DNA from 3 places in the Pseudomonas sp. Stari2 genome. Region 2 is predicted to be linked to each of the others. Evidence: predicted binding sites of a transcription regulator. Region 2 holds the regulator's gene; each other region holds the start of a gene.
What was found. The regulator FliA, encoded in region 2, starts transcription of late flagellar genes. The targets are predictions, from matches to a motif close to CTAAAGTTTNNNNNNNNNNNGCCGNTAA.
Positions count from the first base shown of each region.

Region 1: a site for FliA is predicted at 1,696-1,723, ahead of NH234_RS16345 (methyl-accepting chemotaxis protein). Genes of this name have one in related genera too.
Region 3: a site for FliA is predicted at 1,673-1,700, ahead of NH234_RS02815 (methyl-accepting chemotaxis protein). Genes of this name have one in related genera too.

Region 1 covers NZ_CP099760.1:3,634,716-3,637,992, reverse strand. Annotated here, with positions in the region: gene NH234_RS16345 (methyl-accepting chemotaxis protein) at 1-1,628, opposite strand, end outside; gene NH234_RS16340 (hypothetical protein) at 2,010-2,543, shown strand; gene NH234_RS16335 (GNAT family N-acetyltransferase) at 2,581-3,277, opposite strand, start outside.
Region 2 covers NZ_CP099760.1:1,993,509-1,996,785, reverse strand. Annotated here, with positions in the region: gene NH234_RS09175 (chemotaxis protein CheA) at 1-198, opposite strand, end outside; gene NH234_RS09170 (protein phosphatase CheZ) at 236-1,024, opposite strand; gene NH234_RS09165 (chemotaxis response regulator CheY) at 1,042-1,413, opposite strand; gene fliA (RNA polymerase sigma factor FliA) at 1,581-2,321, opposite strand; gene fleN (flagellar synthesis regulator FleN) at 2,318-3,148, opposite strand; gene flhF (flagellar biosynthesis protein FlhF) at 3,262-3,277, opposite strand, start outside.
Region 3 covers NZ_CP099760.1:629,171-632,447, reverse strand. Annotated here, with positions in the region: gene tatB (Sec-independent protein translocase protein TatB) at 1-147, shown strand, start outside; gene tatC (twin-arginine translocase subunit TatC) at 144-932, shown strand; gene NH234_RS02820 (16S rRNA (uracil(1498)-N(3))-methyltransferase) at 929-1,636, shown strand; gene NH234_RS02815 (methyl-accepting chemotaxis protein) at 1,743-3,277, shown strand, end outside.

The DNA.
Region 1 (3,277 bases), 1.6 Mb from region 2:
GCCTGGGTGCGGGCGGCGAGGGCGCGTACCTCATCGGCGACCACGGCGAAACCGCGGCCCTGTTCACCGGCGCGGGCGGCTTCGATGGCGGCGTTCAGCGCAAGCAGGTTGGTCTGGCCGGCGATGGCGCCGATCACACCGAGGATTTCGGTAATGCGCTGGGCGTCCTGTTGCATGTTTTCGACTTTGTGAGTGGCACTGGCCACTTCATCGATCAGCGCCACGACACTGCTGGTCGCTTCACCCACCACGACCCGTGAGCGGTCGGCATTTTCGTTGGCACGCTGGGTAAACGCAGCGGTTTCGGCAGCGTTCTGCGCAACGCTTTCTGCGGTGGAACTCATCTCGTTGATGGCGGTGACGGTCTGGTCGGTTTCCGAGGCGTGGCGCAACAGGATCTGGCTGGTGTGTGCCGAGGTGCGTTGCAGGTTGTCGAGGCTCGAAGCCATGGCGCCGGTGGCCTGGGTGACTTCGCCGATCATGTTCTGCAGATAGGCGATGAAGGTGTTGACCGAGTGACCGATCGCGCCGAGTTCGTCTTCGGCGCGGATGGTGATACGGCGGGTCAGGTCGGCATCGCCGCTGGACAGCGAATCAATGTTGGCCTTGAGCGCTTTCATGCGCGCAACCAGTTGGCGAATCGCGTAGACCTGCAGCAGCACCAGCAGGAACACCAGCGGAATCTGCAACAGGCTGAGGCTGCTGAGTACGTCGTCACGTTGCGCGGTGAGCATTTTGGTCGGCAGTGCAGTGGCGAGGAACCACGGCGTGCCTTCGATCGGGCGCATGAAGAAAGTGCTGGCTTCACCGTTGTTGTCGAACTCGACGCGCTGGGCCTGATCACGTTGTTGCAGGCCAGCTTTTACCTGGCTGGCGAACGGTGAACTGCCGGCAAGCTCGCTGATATTTTTCAACACGATCGGGCCATTGATGCGCGAGCTGTTACTGATGATCTTGCCGTCGGCCTCGACGATCAGCATTTCGGCGCTGAGGTCTTTTTCCTTGCGCGCTACCAGGTCGTTGAAGAAGCCCAGCGTCACGTCGATGGTCGACACGCCCCAGGTCGTACCGTTTTTCTGAATGGCCATGGCGCAGTTGGTGCGCGGCTCGGCGCTGGCATCATCTTTATAGGCAGCGGCCCAGGCGCACTGGCCGCGCGGGGTTTGCAGGCCGCCCTTGTACCAGCTCTGGTCGTAATAGTTGGGGGCTGCGTCGCTGTTCCAGAAAGTGTTCACAGCGAGTTTGCCGGAGCTGTCGCGGTGCCAGAAGGTGCTGAACTTGTTACGTCCCGCCTCACGCTGGCCGGGCAATGGCCAGATACCACCGCCGAACACTTTCAGTTCGCCGTACTGATCCACCAGCCCCGGCAGCACGGTATCGATGGCCGCGCTGTCGAGCAGCGGGATGGTCTGGGTGATGCTGCGCTGCTGCGACTGAACCTTGTTCAGTTCGCCCTGGATCTGCTCGGCGACCTCAGCGATACGATTAAGTACAACCTGCTCTTCGGTATGTCGCAGTTTGGGCGCGACCAGTTGGCTGATGCCGACCACCGTCAACACCGACAGCAACAGAATGAAAAGAACCAGAAACAGCGTGTAGCGAGCCTGAATGGTACGGAATGCGGGCATGGAGACCGGTCCTTGAGCAGCGTTTCTTATTAGGGGCGAGGAGTAAAACAGTAGGGGTATCCCTTACGTATCGTCGCGCTGCGACGAAGCTTTAGGTACTCACGTGCTAAAAAACTTTGAAACGCTGACAGGCAAGTAACAAACCCGACACATGCAAACTAACCAGCCCGTTCGTTAGAGCAAAAAGCCGATTTTCGCCGACCTGGCCAGACGGCTCTGGCTCAACATCTGCGGGCCTTGCAGTGCTTTGTATCGAGAATGTACAAAATTTGTAAAAAAATGAAAAACAGATTGGTGCCTTCAGTTTGCCGGCCGATACTCCGGACAACTCAAGACGTTCCACAAGGATATTTTCATGTTCTTTTCGCAAGGAGCACGCTCATGACCGTTGGTTATACCGGCGCGTGGCAGCCCAAGGCAGGTTTGCTGGTTCGAGATGCAGGGAGCTCGGGCAAACCGGTTTCTCAAAGCGTAAAGGTCAAGCAGATGCTGGCCCTGGTCGGCAACGACCCCACCGTTCTCAATACGGCGGAAATGGACAAGCAGCGTTTGCACAAGAACATCAAGGGATTCGATCCGGAAAACGTCTCTCCCAAGCAGTTGGGCAAACTGGCGGATTTCCTGCGCAGTCGGGGCCTTATTTCCGAAGTGACCTCGATGACACTGCTCAATGCCGGTGACAAGTTCGATCGCTTCGGCATTCAGAAAGACCCGGATGCCAAGTTCAATGCGCTGGAATATTTCGCCACGCAACTGGACACCATCAACAACAACAGCCTCAAGGGCAACAAGTACGCCAATACATTGATCCCGGAGTACAAGAAAGCCATTTATGTGCTGCAGAGCCTGAAAACCTACGGACAGGGCGGTGAACGTGCGCCTCCGACCGACAAAGGTGTCAGCGCCAAGGCATGACCCTGCAACGACAAGCCCCCGACAAGGGGGCTTGTTGTTATTGCGCCACGCTCGCCTTTTTCCCTTGCAGGTCATCGTGCAGCCGCTGCATCTGCGGGCAAATCAACGTCAGCGAGGGTGGTTTTGCGCCGCGATGAAACAACGCCAGCCATCCTGCACCTCGTTCATCCGGCGCCAGTCCGATGAACACGAAACCCGCCGTCGTCAGCGCGTGGCAAGCGCTATCAAACCCCTGCGCCAGCCTCAGCCGGATTGAAATGAGCCAATGCACCGGCAGTTCCTGCAACTGCTTGAGCAAACAGCTATCAAGTGCCTTGAAAGTCCCTTCATATCGATCCCACCGCTGTTCAAGATGCACCGGTTCGCCCACCCATGGCGCGACCCTTTCCTGCGTCCCGAACACACTGCACATCTGCTGCATGAAGTCTCTACAGCTGTCGGGCCATGCCAGGGCTGGAAGCGGCCGCCGGTTTCCATCGATGGGCAGGTACCCGATGACGAGCGACTCCCGTGCCGAGGCGTCATGCGGAGACGGGACACCGTCGGGCAGCCATCCCGTATTGTGAAAGCCGAGGCAGGCTGCCATGCGCTGGGTGTAGGGGTGACAGGTCACCTGTTTGATCGTCACGCCCCGGCATCCCAGCGCCTGGGCATGGATCAACAGTTGGTGGCCCAGACGGGTGGCAATACTCTGACCCCGGGTTTGCGGGTCAACCACGCTGAGTGCCAATTCT
Region 2 (3,277 bases):
GCACTCCACCAGCTCATTGAGCTGAAGGAAGCCGGCGCCCCCTTTTACAGTGTGGAAACCGCGAAAAATTGCGTTGAGCAGATCTGCGTCATCCGGGCGGCTTTCCAGCTCGACCAGTTGTTCGGACAGTTGCTCAAGAATCTCGCCGGCCTCAACCAGGAAATCCTGAAGGATCTCTTCATCGGCGCCGAAGCTCATTAATGGGGTGCTCCTACAGGTCTAAAAACCCAGAAAACTAAAATCCAAGGCTGGATAACAAATCGTCCACATCGTCCTGACCGGACACAACGTCTTCTCGTTTATCGGCATGAATCTGCGGACCTTCACCCTGCGAGAGATGTTTTTGTGGATCTTTTTCAGCGAGCATTGCAGCACGGTCATGTTCGATGCCCGCAAAGCGGTCCACCTGGCTGGCCATGAGCACGAGTTTGAGCAGATTGCTTTCGACTTCGGTGACCAACTGGGTCACGCGCTTGATCACTTGACCTGTGAGGTCCTGGTAATCCTGGGCCAGCAGAATGTCGTTGAGGTTGCTCGACACTGCGCGGTTGTCGGTGCTGCTGCGTGTCAGAAAACCGTCGACCCGACGCGCCAGCTCGCGGAACTCCTCAGCCCCGACTTCACGACGCATGAAGCGTCCCCAGTCGGCACTCAATGCCTGGGCTTCGTCAGCCAGACCATTGACCACCGGCGTGGCGCTTTCCACCAGGTCCATGGTGCGGTTGGCCGCCGCTTCGGTCAGCTTGACCACATAGCTCAGGCGCTCGGTCGCATCAGTGATCTGCGACACTTCCTCGGCCTGCGGCATGTGCGGGTCGATCTGGAAGTTGACGATTGCACTGTGCAGTTCGCGCGTGAGCTTGCCGACTTCCTGGTACAGGCCACGGTCACGGGTCTGATTGAGCTCATGGATCAGTTGCACAGCGTCGCCGAACCTGCCTTTTTCAAGGCTTTCGACCAGTTCGACCGCGTGTTTTTTCAGCGTCGACTCGAAGTCGCCCTGTGAAGATTCTTTATGCTCCATAGCTCCCCCGCGCGTCATCAGCCGATGCGTTCGAAAATCTTCTCGATTTTTTCTTTCAGCGCCTGAGCCGTGAAAGGTTTGACCACGTAGCCGTTAACACCGGCCTGGGCCGCTTCGATGATCTGCTCGCGCTTGGCTTCAGCAGTCACCATCAGCACTGGCAGGTGCTTGAGTTTTTCATCGGCGCGCACGTGACGCAGCAAGTCGATACCGGTCATGCCAGGCATGTTCCAGTCGGTCACCAGAAAGTCGATGCTGCCGCTGTTGAGTACCGGAATGGCAGTGGTGCCATCGTCGGCTTCAACGGTGTTGGTGAACCCGAGGTCACGCAACAGGTTCTTGATGATCCGCCGCATCGTTGAGAAGTCATCAACGATGAGGATTTTCATGTCTTTGTTCAATTCGACCTCCAAGCAGTCTTAAACGCGCCCAGCACCTGGACGCGCCATTTCAATCAATCCGGCAAAACACTCGATGACTGTCTGGAGCACAACAGAGCAAGACCGGTGCCGTTCACCACCGCACCAGCCTCGTTCGCAGCGTCCCCACACTGCCTTCAGCGCGCTCGCCACTCCCCCAAACGCCCCCGCAAGCGGGCCGCGCACTGGCTATGTAACTGGCTGACCCGCGATTCACTGACGCCAAGGACTTCACCGATTTCCTTGAGGTTCAGCTCTTCGTCGTAGTACAGCGCCAACACCAGTCGCTCACGCTCCGGCAAATTGGCAATCGCGTCCGCCAACGCAGCCTGGAAGCGCTCATCTTCCAGATCGCGCGACGGCTCAAGATGAGCACTGGCGCCATCCTCGTGCAGCCCTTCGTGTTCGCCGTCCTGCAACAGGTCGTCGAAACTGAACAGTCGGCTGCCCAGGGTGTCATTCAAAATCCCGTAGTAATCGTCGAGACTCAATTGGAGTTCGGCCGCAACCTCGTGATCTTTAGCGTCACGGCCGGTTTTAGCTTCAATCGAGCGAATCGCGTCGCTGACCATACGGGTGTTACGGTGAACCGAGCGTGGTGCCCAGTCCCCCTTGCGTACTTCATCGAGCATGGCGCCGCGGATCCGGATGCCCGCGTACGTTTCGAAACTGGCGCCTTTGCTGGCGTCGTATTTGGTCGAGACTTCGAGCAGGCCGATCATCCCGGCCTGGATCAGGTCTTCGACCTGCACACTGGCAGGCAATCGCGCCAGCAAGTGGTAAGCAATGCGTTTGACCAGTGGCGCGTAACGCTCGATCAGTTCGTACTGCGCGTCACGTGCCGACTTCTTGTAGAAATTCATACCGCTGGCGGTCATAGCACAGGTCCTGCCGTTTGCTGCACGAGGCGCTCGACGAAAAATTCGAGGTGGCCGCGCGGGTTGGCGGGCAGCGGCCAGGTGTCGACCTTCTGTGCGATCGCCTTGAACGCCAGTGCGCACTTGGAACGCGGGAAAGCTTCATAGACCGCACGCTGCTTCTGCACCGCCTTGCGCACGCTTTCGTCGTAAGGCACCGCGCCGACGTATTGTAGGGCGACGTCAAGGAAGCGATCCGTGACCTTGGTCAACTTGGCGAACAGATTGCGACCTTCCTGCGGGCTCTGGGCCATGTTGGCCAGGACGCGGAAGCGGTTCATGCCGTAATCGCGGTTCAGCAGTTTGATCAGCGCGTAGGCGTCGGTAATCGAGGTCGGCTCGTCGCAGACCACCAGCAACACTTCTTGCGCAGCGCGAACAAAACTGACTACCGAGTCACCGATACCCGCAGCGGTGTCGATCACCAACACATCGAGATTGTCGCCGATATCGCTGAACGCCTGGATCAGGCCGGCATGCTGGGCCGGACTCAGATGAACCATGCTCTGGGTGCCAGAAGCGGCCGGCACGATGCGGATCCCGCCGGGACCTTGCAACAGCACGTCGCGCAGCTCGCAGCGGCCCTCGATCACATCGGCCAGGGTACGTTTGGGCGTGAGGCCCAGCAGAACGTCGACGTTCGCCAGACCCAGGTCGGCGTCCAGCAGCATGACCCGACGGCCAAGCTCTGCCAGCGCCAGGGACAAGTTCACTGACACGTTAGTCTTGCCGACGCCACCTTTGCCGCCGGTCACCGCGATCACCTGTACGGGATGCATGCTGCCCATGTTATTTCTTTACCTTGTCTTGCATAGACGGAGGCCACATTACTGGCTGCGCGTTCACAACCGGAACAATGCGTGGCAGACCATCGATGTAGGTACAAAAACTGTTCATTACCTCAGCCAACCTGCTTG
Region 3 (3,277 bases), 1.4 Mb from region 2:
ATTCATGCACCGGCGAGCGTCGAACACGTCTCTGCCGCAGCCGCTGAAACTGCCCCGGTCATGAAACCGATCGAACCCGTTGCTCCAGCCGCCGGGCCAACCACGCCGGCCCCTCACGACCCTACACTGCCGCCGCGAGCCCCATGAGCGATCTCCCCGAAAACGACCAGCACATGCCGCTGGTTTCGCACCTCACCGAGTTGCGCACCCGCCTGCTGCGTTGCGTCGCGGCGATCTTTATCATCTTCGCCGGGCTGTTCGCCTTCACCCAGCAGATCTACACCTTCGTCTCGACGCCGCTGCGCCAGTACCTGCCGGCCGGCGCGACGATGATCGCCACCGACGTGTCGTCGCCGTTCCTGACGCCGCTGAAATTGACGATGATGGTGTCGCTGTTCCTGGCGATCCCGGTGATCCTGCATCAGATCTGGGGCTTCATCGCACCAGGCCTGTACAAGCACGAGAAGCGTGTCGCGGTGCCGTTGCTGATTTCCAGCATCCTGCTGTTCTACACCGGCATGGCGTTCGCCTACTTCTTCGTGTTCCCGCTGATCTTCAAGTTCTTCGCCTCGGCCACCCCGGCCGGCGTGGAAATGATGACCGACATCACCAGCTACCTCGATTTCGTCATGACGCTGTTCTTCGCCTTCGGCGTGGCGTTCGAAATCCCGGTGGCCGTGGTGCTGCTGGTGTGGATCGGCGTGGTCGACGTCAAATACCTGAAGAAGATCCGCCCGTACGTGATCATCGGCTGCTTCGTGGTCGGCATGATCCTGACCCCGCCGGACATCTTCTCCCAGACCCTGCTGGCCGTACCGATGTGGATGCTGTTTGAAGTCGGCATCCTGTTCGGCAGCCTGGTCAGCAAGCGCGAGCGCCCGGACGAAACCGTCGACGACCACAACGACCAGCCGCCAGCGACCCAGCCATGAACCTGCTGTTGCTCGAAGAGGCCGATTTCATTGCGGCCGACCGCGTCGTGCTGCGTGATCGGCGCCTGACCCACATGCAGGAAGTCCATCGCTCGGAAGTCGGCGACAGCCTGCGGGTCGGGCGCATCAACGGGTTGATGGGCTCGGCCGAGCTGCTGCGCCTGGAAGCGGGCGAAGCCGAACTGCGGGTCACACTCGATCAGCCACCGCCGGCCAAGTTGCCGCTGACCCTGGTACTCGCCCTGCCACGCCCGAAGATGCTGCGTCGGGTGTTCCAGACCGTGGCGACCATGGGCGTGTCGAAGGTGATTCTGGTCAACAGCTATCGCGTCGAGAAGAGTTTCTGGCAGACGCCGTTTCTCGAGCCGGAAGCGATTCGCGAGAATCTGATCCTCGGCCTCGAGCAGGCCCGCGATACTGTGCTTCCGGAAATCATTATCGAGAAGCGCTTCAAGCCATTCGTCGAAGATCGCCTGCCGGCCATCACCGACGGCACCCTCGGCCTGGTCGGTCATCCGGGCAACTTCCCGCCCTGCCCGCGAGCCCTGAGCGAACCGGTGACCCTGGCCATCGGCCCCGAGGGTGGCTGGATTCCGTACGAGATCGACTTGCTGGCCAAGTCCGGCCTGCAACCGGTGCAACTCGGCGATCGCATCCTGCGCGTCGAAACCGCCGTCACTGCCCTGCTCGCCCGCCTGTTCTGAACCGCTCTGGCGCCATTCGGCGCCAGACAAATTGCGTTACAGATTGCCATCATCCAGCCGATACAGTCTCCATAAGTCCAATTAGTGGTCCGAGGGGAGTCGTCGCATGTACCGTTGGTTAGCCGAGAATCTTGGAAACGTCAGCGTCAAACGCAAGCTGGGCATCGGTTTCGGCCTGGTGCTGCTGCTGACGCTGTTGATCACCTTCACCGGCTGGACCGGCATGAGCGGCATCATCAGCCGCGGTGACAAACTCGGCTTCATCTCCAGCCTCAACGAGCTGACCAAGGACCTGCGTTTGGCGCGTCTGGACTATGAAATGCGTCGTGGCGAACAAGGCCCTGGCGCGGTCAACGACCTGCTCGGCAAACTCGACAGCGGCCTGCAAACCGCTCGCAGCCTGATCGAGCAACCGTCGGACGCGGCGAAAGTCGATCAACAACTGGCGGCCGTCGCCGAGTACAAACGCGCCTTCGCCGACATGGTGCAGGCCGGCGCCAACCGCGAAGATGCCCGCAGCAAGCTCGGCGCCACCGCTGACAACGCCGTGGCCAAGGTCGCCGAAGTCGAGAAATCCATGCTGCAAGGCGACAGCGTTGCCCAGTTCAACGCGGTGATCGACCTCAGCAAGCTGATTCAGCAGGCACGCTTCCAGGTGCGCGGATACACCTACAGTGCCAAGGCCGAGGCCGAACAACCGGCCCTCGACGCCATCGACAACGCCCTTAAAAACCTCGAGACCCTGCCGGCCAAACTGCCGGAACAGCACATCGCCAACCTGCAACAGGCTACCGAGTCGCTGAAAGCCTATCGCGCCGCCGTCAGCCAGTTCCGTGATTCGCAGGTTGCCAGCGCCAAGGCCCTTGCCCGCATGTCGACCCAAGGCGACCTGTTGATGGACATCAGCAAGAAGCTCACCGACTCCCAGACCATCGTCCGTGACACCGATGCCGCCAGCGCCAAGAACCAGTTGCTGATCGCCACCCTGCTGGCCGTGGCCTTCGGCCTGCTCGCCGCCTGGGCGATCACCCGGCAGATCATCATCCCGCTGGAGCAGACCCTGAAAGTCGCCGAGCGCGTGGCCGCTGGTGACCTGACCCACAACCTGATCTCCCAGCGTCGCGACGAACTCGGCCAGTTGCAGCGTTCGATGCTGAGCATGACCCAGGGTCTGCGCGAACTGATCGGTGGCATCAGCGACGGCGTCACCCAGATCGCCAGCGCCGCCGAAGAACTGTCGGCCGTGACCGAGCAGACCAGCGCCGGTGTGAACAATCAGAAGATCGAGACCGATCAGGTCGCCACCGCCATGAACGAAATGGCTGCCACCGTGCAGGAAGTCGCGCGCAACGCCGAGGAAGCTTCGGAAGCAGCCGTCGCCGCTGACCAACAGGCCCGCGAAGGCGACAAAGTGGTCGGCGAAGCCATTGCCCAGATCGAACGTCTGGCTGCCGAAGTCGGCCATTCCACCGAGGCCATGGGCGAGCTCAAGCGCGAAAGCGACAAGATCGGCAGCGTGCTCGACGTGATCAAGTCCGTGGCTCAACAAACCAACCTGCTGGCCCTCAACGCCGCGATCGAGGCCGCCCGTGCCGGTGAAGCCGGACGTGGTTTTGCGGTGGTTGCCGATGAAGTTCGCAG